2 linked regions of the Bacillus pumilus genome follow. The protein of the gene in region 1 binds, or shares a complex with, the protein of each later gene. Links are inferred from orthologs where the notes say so. Each region holds a gene or a part of one and is shown in the gene's direction. Other genes may lie near its edges. The genes, in order: GPS65_RS01050 and GPS65_RS04310.

Region 1 (6,522 bases):
AGCCAGCCATGACTCGGTGTAAATATGGGATGAACTTAAGAAATCCGATGCTGGATGAAATAAAGGCGGGGTATCCACTTGCTTTTGAAGCAGGGATTGTCGCTAGCCGGGTAATTGAAGAAGAGACGGGGCTATGTATCCATGAGAATGAAATCGGCTATATCGCGCTTCATTTTGGTGCGGCTTTAGAGCGAAGAAAAATGGAGATTCCGCCGAAGCGATGTCTCATTGTTTGTGCATCTGGTGCAGGGAGTGCGAGGTTGCTGCAGGATCGATTGCGGTCACAATTTGGGTCAAAGTTGACAATCTTAGGCACAGCAGAGCTTTATTCGCTTCCGCATGTCTCTTTACATGCCCTTGATTTGATTATTACAACGGTCCCGATTCAGATGGATATCCCGATTCCCGTCATACAAGTCAATACTATTTTGGGAGGCGGCGACTTTTTAAAAATTGAAGAAGCCCTGACGAGTGAAACAAGGGTGACATTGGCCTCTCAATATATGAAAAAGGAATTGGTCTTTACAAAGCGTGCCTTTCAAACAAAGGAAGAGGTCATCGCCTTTCTTACAAAAAAAGTCATCGATATGGGATTAGCACCAGCAGAGCTTACACCTTCTGTGATGGAAAGAGAAGAGGCTGCTCCTACATCCTTCGGGCATTATACAGCCATTCCGCACCCAATGACGCCGCTGACAGAAGAGACGTTTTGGGCGATCTGTACACTAGAAAAACCGATTATATGGGGAGAGAAAAAAGTTCAATTTGTCTGCTTGCTTTGTGTCGAAAAAGAGAATGCAAAAGACTTAAAAGGGATGTACCGTCTACTGGGTGAGCTTGTGCACAATGTGAAATTCATTCAGCACCTCATCGCCTGTGATACATTTGAAGACATGCTCGATATCATGTATAAGAAAGCTCCTTCGTACAAGAATTCATAGTGTGATCTTAACTTTTTCCGCTTCCTAAAGGAAAAAGTATAGGTGTTTATGAAAGCGGTTTCATAATATGATGAGTGTGTAAAGAAAAGCTACACACTTTCAAAAGGGGGCGTTTACACATGAACATCTTATTGGTATGTGCAGCAGGTATGTCTACAAGCTTACTAGTTACAAAAATGGAGAAAAGCGCGCAAGAACAAGGAAAAGACTATCGTATTTGGGCAGTATCCGGAGATTCAGCAAAAAATCATATTGATCAAGCCGATGTGCTTTTATTAGGACCACAGGTTCGATATTTATTACCACAAATGAAAAAGCTAGGAGAAGAAAAAAGTATTCCAGTCGACGTCATCAATACCGTGCATTACGGCGTATGTAATGGGGCTGAGGTTTTAAAATCTGCTGAACAGTTAGTGAACGGATAAAGGGGGCGGAAGGGATGAATGGATTCAACCGATTTCTAGAAGAGAAGGTCATGCCGTTTGCAGGGAAGATTGCCGCTCAAAGACATTTACAAGCATTGCGTGACGGAATTGTTTTAACCATGCCTCTCATTATTGTCGGTTCACTGTTTCTCATTTTAGCCAACCTTCCGATTCCAGGATACAGCGATTTTATGGCAAGTATCTTCGGAGCAGAATGGGCCACGAAACTATCCTACCCTGTGAATGCAACCTTTGACATTATGGCACTTGTTGCAACCTTCGGGATTGCCTACAGGTTAGCTGAAAAGTATGCAGTGGATGCCCTATCATCTGGTGCGATCGCTGTTGCAGCTTTCCTTTTGGCGACACCCTATCAAGTTCCTTTCACACCTGAAGGCTCAACAGAAGCCATCTTAGTAGGTGGGGGAATTCCAGTCACATTGATGGGCAGTAAAGGGTTATTCGTTGCCATGATTATTGCTATGCTTTCAACTGAAATTTACCGATTCATCGTCCAGCGGAATATCGTCATTAAGATGCCTGATGGTGTACCGCCAGCAGTGAGTAAATCGTTTATCGCACTTATACCAGGTTTTGTGGTCATCACGCTGATCTGGGTCGCTAGACTTTTGATTGAGATGACACCATTTGAAAGTATTCATAATATCATCACGGTCTTAATTGGCACACCGCTTTCCATTCTTGGTGGAAGCTTAGGCGGTAGTATTGTCGCCATGGGCGTGCAAATGCTTCTCTGGGCTTGCGGTATTCATGGAGCAACCATTGTCGGCGGCGTCATGGGACCAATTTGGCTCGGTGCGATGGATGAGAACCGTCTCGCATTCCAAGCAGGAGAAGTGCTGCCAAATATCTTCACAGCGCAGTTCTTTGAAATCTTTATCAATGTCGGCGGAAGCGGTGCAACGCTTGCCTTGGTGCTGACGATGATCTTACGTGCCAGAAGTAAGCAAATGAAACAGCTTGGCCGACTTGCCATTGGGCCAGCTATCTTTAACATCAACGAACCGATCATTTTCGGAATGCCGATTGTCATGAACCCAATGCTTTTGATTCCGTTTATCCTTACGCCAATCATGATGATCATTACCACATATATCGGAATGAGCACAGGGCTTGTCGCGAAACCGGCGGGGATTGCGGTCCCATGGACGATGCCGCCTATTATTTCAGGCTATCTCGCCACAGGAGGCAAAATCTCTGGTGCTGTCATGCAGCTGATTAACTTGGCGTTGTCATTCGCTTTATACTACCCATTCTTTAGAATGTGGGATAAGCAGAAATTGAAAGAAGAAAGTGAACTAGAAACAAAAGCCACAACTGATGAAAATGTCGTCAACATGTAATAGAGGAAACAAGGGGGATGCGGCCGATGGAAATGGAACAAATTGTGTTTCAACTCATCTTACACGGCGGGAATGGCAGAAGCTCAGCGATGGAGGCCATTACATGTGCAAAGCAAGGAAACTTTGATGAGGCGAAGCTAAAATTGCAGGAAGCACAAGACGCGTTAAATGAGGCGCATCACGCACAAACAGAGCTGATCCAAGGAGAAATTAGAGGAGAAAAGACCGACATCAGTCTCTTAATGATCCATGCACAGGATCATCTCATGAACGCAATGACTGTCAAGGAGCTTGCGGCGGAAATCATCGAGCTCCATGAAAAAATGAAGCAACTCGGAGGTGTCAATTCATGAAAGAAGGAATCAAAATTGTCACAATAGGCGGAGGATCGAGCTATACGCCTGAGCTTGTCGAAGGATTTATCAAACGGTATCATGAATTGCCAGTAAAGGAATTATGGCTAGTGGATATTGAAGCGGGTCAGGAAAAGTTAAACATTGTGGGTGCTCTTGCGAAACGCATGGTCGAAAAAGCAGGGCTACCGATTGAAGTACACCTGACGCTTGACCGCAGGGAGGCCCTGAAGGACGCAGATTTTGTGACAACACAATTTCGTGTAGGGTTGCTTGAAGCACGTGCAAAGGATGAGAGAATCCCGCTGAAATACGGCGTCATCGGTCAGGAAACGAACGGACCAGGCGGTTTATTTAAAGGTCTTCGAACCATTCCAGTGATTCTCGACATCGTGAAGGATATGGAAGAGCTTTGTCCAGATGCATGGCTTGTGAATTTTACAAATCCAGCAGGGATGGTCACAGAAGCTGTGCTGCGCTATACGAATCTAAAAAAAGTAGTCGGACTATGCAATGTTCCAATTGGGATAAAAATGGGGATTGCCAAGGCGCTTGAGGTGGATGTTGAACGGATCGAGGTACAGTTCGCAGGCCTCAACCACATGGTTTATGGATTAGACGTGTATTTAGACGGGGTCAGCATTATGGATCAAGTGCTCGATGAATTAGGAAATCCGAATAGTCAGTGGTCTATGAAGAACATTGAAGCGAAAAACTGGGAACCTTCTTTTGTGAAAGGCTTAGGAGTCATCCCATGCCCGTATCACCGCTATTACTATAAAACAAAAGATATGCTGGAAGAAGAGCAAAAGGCAGCCCAAGAAAAAGGAACAAGAGCAGAGGTTGTGTTGCAGGTCGAGCACGAATTATTTGAGCTCTATAAAGATCCCGATTTATCAATTAAACCTCCGCAACTCGAAAAAAGAGGCGGGGCGTACTACAGTGATGCGGCATGTAACTTAATCAGCTCCATCTATAATGATAAGCATGACATCCAACCAGTCAATACAGTGAACAGAGGGGCCATTGCCAGCATTCCGGCTGATTCAGCGGTTGAAGTGAACTGTATCATCACCAAGGATGGACCAAAACCAATTGCGACGGGTGATCTGCCTGTAGCTGTGAGAGGGCTCGTTCAACAAATCAAATCATTTGAGCGTGTGGCAGCAGAAGCGGCAGTCACAGGAGATTACGAGACGGCTCTTGTAGCAATGACGATCAATCCGCTTGTCCCATCTGACGAAATTGCAAAGCAAATTTTAGATGAAATGCTCGAAGCGCATCGTGAATATTTACCGCAATTCTTCAAATCAGTTAAAGCATAAAACAAATGGCCCCTTTATGGGGTCGTTTTTTTATCATTGCACCATATAGAAATTCAAAAAAGAAGTGTATGATAGTAAAAAACAACATGTATGGCTTCAAAGAAAGGACGGTTTGAGTATGGTTGCAATTGGTTTAATGCTTTACGGCTTTGTCGTTCAACCTCTGTTGAGTTATGGCACAGTGGTCTTGTTTTTGTATGGCATCATCGCTTCATTTATTGGTCTTATTCGTCATAGACAGTATGTGTGGATTTATGTTCTTCGCCTGCTCGTTTGTTTTACCATTCCAGTAACCAACCTGTTGATGTATTTCGCCACAATTGGTGGAGATGAAAGAGACTTTGATTTTCAGCCGATGCCGTTTGTTTATTATCTTGTTTTTATCATAGAAATTATCATCGTCTTTTTACCAGAGATCTTTTTACTGATCGAAAAAAAGAGGAGCATCAAATGGAAACAGTGGATATATGCAGGGGCGATTGTGGGTGTATCTGTCTTGTTTTGGTGTACGATTTGATAGAAGGCTGACTGGATATCTAAGGCTATTTCGTCTTTTTGCCACGTAACCTCTTTCGTCTAACCTTTACAAAAGTAATAGAAAGAACAAGGATAGAAATTCCGAGAAACTTAAATAGAACACGGGTGTGAAACGGTGAATCGTCGAAACCAGTAGCGACGATCATTGAACCGATACAGATCCCAATGAACGCTAGTAGATAAGTAAAAAACATACCATCACTCTCCTTAATCATATGTATTTACCATTATAAGGTATATTGGAGAGGTGAATAAACAAAAAAAGAACCCTTCATGATTGAAAGGTTCTTTTACATGTTTAAGCTTGTTTGACGACCGAGTCGACTTCTACTGTCCAGCCGAAGATATCTGGTTGTGTGCCTTTTTGAATACCAGTAATGGCTTCATACAATTTCTTTGATACTTCACCTGTTTGACCATCTTGAATCACATATGGCTGATCGTGATAAATTAATTCCCCGACAGGAGAGATGACGGCCGCCGTTCCAGTTCCAAAGATTTCTTCAAGCTCACCTGATTGATGTGCTTCAATTAACTCATCAATCGAAATTTTACGCTCTGTCACTGGAATTCCCCAATGTTTTAATAGCTCAAGTACAGAGTTACGGGTGATGCCTTCTAAAATGCTGCCGTTCAATTCAGGCGTCACGATTTCCCCATTGATCTTAAAGAAGATATTCATACTTCCGACTTCTTCAATATACTTCTTCTCAACACCATCAAGCCAAAGAACTTGTGAAAAACCTTTCGTTTCAGCCACTTGCTGTGCCTTAAGGCTTGAGGCGTAGTTTCCAGCTGTTTTGGCATTTCCTGTTCCGCCTTTAACGGCACGGACAAACTCGTTTTCAACGGCAATTTTGACTGGATGGATGCCTTCTTTATAGTAAGATCCCACTGGAGATAGGATAATCAGCAGCTTATACGTGCTTGACGGTGCAACGCCTAAATACGGCTCAGTGGAAATAATGAATGGACGGATATACAAGGAAGTGCCCTCTGCATCAGGTACCCAATCCTTATCAATGCGAATGAGTTCATTTAAGCCCTCTAAAACCGTTTCTGTATCAATTTGCGGGATACACAGGCGGTCATTGGATCTGTTTAAGCGCTCCATGTTCTTTTCCGGACGGAATAAGAGAATTTTCTGATCCTCGGAAACATAAGCCTTCAAGCCTTCAAAAACAGATTGCCCATAATGGTAGACCATCGAAGCTGGGTCCATTGGAATGGCCTGATAAGGGATAATTCTTGGGTCATACCAGCCTTGATCAATGGAATAATCCATCACAAACATGTGATCTGTGAAGATTTTTCCGAATTCAAGTTGATCAGATTGAGGTTTTGGTTTTTTTGTTGAACTAAGTTCAACGCGGATGGGTTGTTTTGGCATCGTAAATCTCCTTGCTGTTTGATTATTTGAAAATTCTAATAATATGAAATAATTATGATTCTATTCTATACCTTCACAAAATATTAGCAATAGGTTTTCTGGAATTCAGACAAGAAAAATCTGTTAAAGCGCTTTCCTTCTCTCTGCCGTCAGTCTGCCTCATGTCACCCCTTTTTAATAAAGAAAT
Region 2 (6,353 bases), 640 kb from region 1 along the record:
ACGGATGAGAATCCGTGTCCTTTTTTTTGCTTAAAATCAGAAATTCAAGAGATGTTCACAAATGACGCATGGAGAACCATTCGTTGCTGTAAAATAAAGAGTAGAGTAATTGTCCGCCACTCCTTTCAGAGGAAATTCGATCTGTTTTCGATGAAGAAGGGGCATGTTCATTGTGGGAGTCAGGATGAACCTGTATAATAAGTTAAAGACATAAAAGAGTAGGTGACAGCTGATGCAACGAGTAACCAATTGTGTGCTGCATCACGAAGATCAAGTTCTCTTGCTGCAAAAGCCAAGACGGGGCTGGTGGGTAGCGCCGGGCGGCAAAATGGAAAGCGGAGAATCGGTCAAGGATTCAGTCGTTCGAGAGTATAGAGAAGAAACAGGAATTTATATTTTAAATCCTCAGTTAAAAGGTGTTTTTACCTTTATCATAAAAGAAGGCGATCAAATCGTTCAAGAGTGGATGATGTTCACCTTTATGGCAGATTCATTTACTGGAAAAAACGTGACAGAGTCAGAGGAAGGCATTTTAAAGTGGCATGAAGCAAAGGATGTGCCGCATTTACCGATGGCGCCAGGAGATTCCCATATTCTTGATTTCATGCTAAAGGGAAAAGGACTTCTGCATGGTACTTTTACGTATACACCTGATTTTGAATTGATTGCTTATCGGTTAGATCCTCAAGGAGACTAATACATGAACCGTTTTTATAAAGAAGGAGAGGAAGCAGGCATGAATACACACAAACAAGAAGATATTCAGCTTGTGATTATTACTGGAATGTCAGGTGCGGGGAAAACCGTTGCCATTCAAAGCTTTGAAGATTTAGGGTACTTCTGTGTAGATAACTTGCCGCCATCACTTTTACCTAAATTCCTAGAACTCATGAAGGAATCGAATTCGAAGATGAGCAAGGTTGCCCTTGTGATGGATTTGCGAGGACGTGAATTCTTTGACAGCTTAATTGCAGCCTTAGATGAAATGAGTGATCTTGGTTGGATCACACCAAGGATATTATTTCTAGATGCAAACGATAAGGTGCTTGTCTCAAGATACAAAGAAACGAGACGTTCGCATCCTCTTGCGACAACAGGTTTGCCGCTCGAAGGAATCGCGATGGAACGCGATCTGTTAGAAGAGTTAAAAGGCCGAGCTCAGATGATTTTTGATACATCGGATTTAAAGCCAAAACAGCTTCGAGAAAAAATTGTCGCGCACTTTGCCACAAGCCAAGGACAGGTGTTTACAGTGAATGTGATGTCCTTCGGTTTTAAATACGGTCTGCCGATTGATGCTGATCTTGTATTTGATGTAAGATTCCTGCCGAATCCTTACTATATTGAGAGCATGCGTCCACAGACTGGAAACGATGAAGAAGTGCGCTCCTATGTAATGAAATGGAGCGAGACACAAAAATTCACAGAGAAATTAATTGATCTTCTCAGCTTTATGCTTCCGTCCTATAAACGGGAAGGAAAAAGTCAGCTTGTGATCGCTATTGGCTGTACAGGTGGACAGCACCGATCAGTGACGCTAGCGAACTACTTATCGGAGTATTTTAAAAATGACTACTACACTCATGTCACTCACCGGGACATTGAAAAGAGAAGTAGAAAATAGATGACGACACTTCCAAAGGTGGTCATTCTTGGCGGGGGCACTGGCTTATCTGTTTTGCTCAGAGGGCTAAAAACAAAGCCAGTGGACATTACCGCTATTGTAACGGTTGCTGATGACGGAGGCAGTTCAGGCAGACTGCGCCATGATTTGAATATTCCGCCTCCAGGCGATATTCGAAATGTCCTTGCAGCTCTCTCTGATGTTGAACCGCTTGTAGAAGACTTATTTCAGCACCGTTTTAACAAAGGGAATGACTTAACAGGTCACTCTCTTGGCAACCTCATTCTTGCGGCCATGACAAATATAACCGGTGATTTTTTTCATGCCGTCACAGAAATGAGCAAGGTCTTAAATGTGAGAGGAAAAGTCTTGCCAGCAGCGAATTCAAGTGTTGTTCTACACGCTGAATTAGAAAATGGGCAAGTGGTAACAGGAGAATCAAAAATCCCAACCTACGGTGAGCGAATTAAACGAGTGTTCCTCACACCTGATACGATTGAGCCGCTCCCAGAATCGATTCAAGTCATTCGTGAAGCGGATTTGATTGTGATTGGACCAGGCAGCTTGTATACAAGTATCTTGCCAAACTTGCTTGTACCGCATATTGGTGAAGAGGTCATTCGCTCAAAGGCGAAAAAAGTGTATATTTGCAATGTCATGACGCAGCCAGGGGAAACGCTTTCCTACAGTGCAGCTGATCATGTGCAAGCATTAAACGATCATATGGTTCGTCCATTTATTGATACCATTTTTGTGAACAATAAAGAAATTCCAGAAGAGATCAAAGCAAAATATGCAGAAGAACAGGCACAGCCTGTACAGTTCGACACAGATGTACTCAAGGCAATGGGACTGGAAGTCATCCCTGGGGAAATTATTACATATGACCAGCATGTGATTCGTCACGACACGCTGAAAGTAGCCGCGCTGCTTGTCGACCTGCTGCATAAGAAAAAATAGGAATGGGGGTGGCAAGGATGTCATTTGCATCCGAAACAAAAAAAGAGCTGACTAATCTGGACGTGAAGGACTGCTGCACAAAAGCAGAGCTTTCTGCCCTCATCCGTATGAACGGTTCATTATCTTTCTCTAATCGAAAATTAATTCTAGATATACAGACGGAGAACGCAGCGATCGCAAGGCGGATTTATACGCTGCTAAAAAAGAAATATGATGTCACAGTCGAGTTGCTCGTTCGTAAGAAAATGAGATTAAAAAAGAATAATGTGTATATTGTCAGACTGGTAGAACGAGCGAAAACCATTTTAGAGGATTTGAAAATATTAGGTGAACAATTTGTATTTGAGCGTAATATTTCAGAAGAGCTTGTAAAGAAAAGATGCTGTAAGCGCTCGTATATGAGAGGTGCTTTTTTAGCAGGCGGTTCTGTGAATAACCCAGAAACGTCTTCCTATCACCTTGAGATTTTTTCACTCTATAAAGAACACAATGATGCCCTTTGTGAGTTGATGAACCAATTTCATCTCAACAGTAAAACACTTGAGCGGAAAAAAGGCTACATCACATATATGAAAGAAGCCGAAAAAATCACTGAATTCTTAAGTGTTGTAGGTGCGCATAATTCACTTCTTCGCTTCGAAGACGTTCGGATCGTCCGTGATATGCGGAACTCCGTGAACCGGCTCGTCAATTGTGAAACAGCAAACTTGAATAAAACGATTGGTGCATCGCTCCGTCAGGTCGAAAACATTCAATTCATTGATGAAAAAATTGGACTTGATGCCCTGCCAGATAAGCTGCGTGAAATTGCAAAGCTAAGAGTCGACTATCAAGAGGTCACGCTAAAGGAACTGGGAGAAATGGTGGAAAGCGGTAAGATCAGCAAATCAGGCATTAATCACCGCTTAAGAAAGCTAGATCAAATTGCAGAACAATTACGAAACGGACAAGCTGTTACACTCAAATAGGAGAATGAAAAAGGGAGGCAGATCATATGGTGGAAAAAACGGTCACCATCCAGTTGAAAACAGGCTTGCAGGCTCGTCCCGCTGCTTTGTTTGTACAGGAAGCGAATCGCTTTGGGGCTGAAATTTTTCTAGAGAAGGACGGAAAAAGAGTCAATGCGAAGAGCATTATGGGTCTCATGAGCCTTGCGATCAGCTCTGGGGTCACTGTTACACTGATAGCAGATGGTGCAGATGAACAAGAAGCCATTGATGCGTTAACGGATTTTATCAATCAAGAAAACTGAGTCTCTTCATAGACTCAGTTTTTTTAGAAGGGAATGAACATGATGCAATCAGCATTTTTACAGAAAATCGGATACGAAGGACAGTCCATCACCTTTGATGACCTACCTGCTTTATTAAAAAAGATGGCCTACACCTTTCCATTTGAAAATAGATCTGTGCTGAACAAACAATCCTATGCCCTGAATCAAGAAGGGTTGAATCAGCATCTTATTGAAGGAAACAGAGGAGGTCTTTGTTACGATCTCAATCCTCTTTTATATTATGTGTTAAAAGAGACAGGACTTGCTGTACAGCTCGTTCAAGGGACTGTGTATAACAAGGAAGCAGGAGCATGGGCAATTGATGGTACACATGTAGCCATGACGTTGAATCATCACAACGAACGGTATCTGATTGATGCGGGTTTTGGTGTGAATTTACCTCTCCAGCCTGTACCTTTTACGGAAGAATGGATCAAAGGAGCGTCTATTCGGTTTCGAGTCAAAGAGGAGGAAACCGAAAAAGGGACACATCTTCTCCAATTAGATAGAGGAGAAGGCGCTGAAATAGGCTACGCATTCACATTGCAAGAGGTGAGCGAGCCTACATTGGTCCAAATGAGACAGGAGATTTATGAAAATGAAGCCTCTCCTTTTAACAAAAGACCGCTTGCTTCAAAGCTTACACCAACAGGACGTGTCATTGTCACGGAGGAACATGTCACCACACATGAACACGAAGAAGTGTCGAAAAAACCGCTACCCCTTCCTTTTGACGAATATGTGAAAACCCTGTTGCCGAAGTAGCATTAAAAAAACAGCCCTGCGTCAAATGGGCTGTTTTTTTGATTGATTATCGAATACGTGTGAATGTTGCGTAATGGTCTGTTGTTTTGTAAATGAGCCAGTCACTTGAATACACGAGGCGGTCAGCATTGCGGAAGCCTGAGACGTAGTTGATATCTGCTTCACGCCATGTGCGTCCGCTTGCTGAAGGAAGACGCCCCTCCCGGTTAGAGAAAACATCTCCACCAATGCTTTTGCCTGGGGCAACCTCTGCTAGATTTCCCTTTGACGCCACCCAACCAAGGGCACTTGCTTGTGATTTTGTGATGTAGTTATCGGGCAGTCGTTTGTAGCGAATCAAATAATCGGCTACACCATCAAACGTATTAATGACGGCAAGAGTATGGACATCTGATGTCAGTTGAATAGAAGCTGTTTCATTTGTGGCGGTCGGTGTAAGTGGTGTTTCAGCATAGGCTTGCTGCGGAATAAAACCAGAAAACAGAATAGCAGCGATCAGAGCAAACATAGTAAAAACCGAACTGATTTTTTTCATCTTCATCCTCCTATTAAGGAAATCGGAAGCTGTCCTCTTGATGCTTGTCTACCTCATATTATAGCACCCGAACATGAAGGAAATGTAAAGAAACAGGATCTTTGCTAAAATGAGGCTTTTCTCCTGATACCCTTCTGATGAAATAAAGAAAAAGACGCAGCTCTTAATTCTGCGTCTTTTCCGATTAAAATCAAGCAAGCTCTTTCACAATATCTATAGGGGCTTTGCCATCAATTCCATGAATCACATTATGAATGGCTCGTTTCAGCATAAGATCCCGTGTTGTTTCAGTAGCGGAACCGATGTGAGGGACAAGGGTGACATTGTTCATTTCTTTGAAAGGATGATTCTCCTGAAGCGGTTCCTGTTCAAACACATCAAGACCTGCACCTTTAATCCATCCCTCTTGAAGTGCTTGAATGAGGCTTTTTTCATCCACTGTTTTCCCGCGGGAGATGTTTACAAATAAAGCCGTTTGCTTCATTAACTTCAATTCTCGTTCGCCAATCATATGATACGTTTCATCGGTCAGCGGTGTAATCAAGACAATGATATCAGCTTGTTTTAACAAGTCATCAAGTGTGCAATATAAAGCGCCATATGCTGATTCAGCCTTTTCATTCCGGCTGCGGTTATGATACAGGACATTCATATCAAAACCATGAGCAGCTCGTTTGGCGACTTGCTCTCCGATTCGTCCCATGCCAATAATGCCAAGCGATTGATGATGGACATCGATGCCAAAAATATCTTCTTCCTGTACAAATTTCGTCCAATTCCCCTCACGGATAAAACGATCAAGCTCGGCAATTCTTCGTGCAGAGGAAAGAATGAGTGAAAATGCAAGGTCTGCGACAGTATGGTCGAGTGTATGGGGCGTGTGCGTCCCAATTACGCCTCTTTGCCTCATCACTTCTATATCGAAATTGTCATAGCCAACAGAGTTATTGCTCACTACCTTAAGTTTGGGAGCGTGATCTAATAGCTCTTGATCGATTTTCGTTCCAGACGTTAAAAGACCATCAGCATGCTGCAGTTTTTGAAACAAAATATCTTTTGGAATGGGGTCTTTGGATTGCCACACCTCGTATGTACAGTGTTCCTTTAGTAATTCCTCAAATGAGGCGGGTAATGGTTTGGCGACAAAAATGTGTGGTGTCAATGTCAACTCGCTCCTTTCACATGATCATCTTGCT

What was found.
Region 2: the proteins of GPS65_RS01050 (region 1) and GPS65_RS04310 are in contact, whole or in part, in an NMR structure (PDB 2LRK), measured with the Escherichia coli proteins. The link is inferred for Bacillus pumilus from one-to-one orthologs.

What each region holds. Positions count from the first base shown.
Region 1 is NZ_CP047089.1:223,646-230,167, forward strand. The notes cover bases 1,568-4,419. They hold GPS65_RS01050 (PTS lactose/cellobiose transporter subunit IIA), read left to right. Parts: upstream 1,568-2,756; coding sequence 2,757-3,083; downstream 3,084-4,419. Other genes in these bases: celB (PTS cellobiose transporter subunit IIC), read left to right, coding at 1,568-2,730; GPS65_RS01055 (6-phospho-beta-glucosidase), read left to right, coding at 3,080-4,408. In the rest of the region: GPS65_RS01035 (BglG family transcription antiterminator), read left to right, coding at 1-941; GPS65_RS01040 (PTS sugar transporter subunit IIB), read left to right, coding at 1,061-1,366; more of celB, read left to right, coding at 1,381-1,567; GPS65_RS01060 (hypothetical protein), read left to right, coding at 4,527-4,925; GPS65_RS01065 (branched-chain amino acid aminotransferase), read right to left, coding at 5,244-6,335. UniProt on the Escherichia coli protein: The phosphoenolpyruvate-dependent sugar phosphotransferase system (sugar PTS), a major carbohydrate active transport system, catalyzes the phosphorylation of incoming sugar substrates concomitantly with their translocation across the cell membrane.
Region 2 is NZ_CP047089.1:861,564-867,916, reverse strand. Bases 2,525-5,207 are described here. They hold GPS65_RS04310 (HPr family phosphocarrier protein), read left to right. Parts: upstream 2,525-3,578; coding sequence 3,579-3,836; downstream 3,837-5,207. Other genes in these bases: GPS65_RS04300 (ribonuclease), read right to left, coding at 4,669-5,109; GPS65_RS04305 (arylamine N-acetyltransferase family protein), read left to right, coding at 3,876-4,622; whiA (DNA-binding protein WhiA), read left to right, coding at 2,602-3,552; GPS65_RS04320 (gluconeogenesis factor YvcK family protein), read left to right, coding at 2,525-2,584. Outside these bases: GPS65_RS04330 (8-oxo-dGTP diphosphatase), read left to right, coding at 233-697; RNase adapter RapZ, read left to right, coding at 737-1,624; more of GPS65_RS04320, read left to right, coding at 1,625-2,524; GPS65_RS04295 (2-hydroxyacid dehydrogenase), read right to left, coding at 5,348-6,319.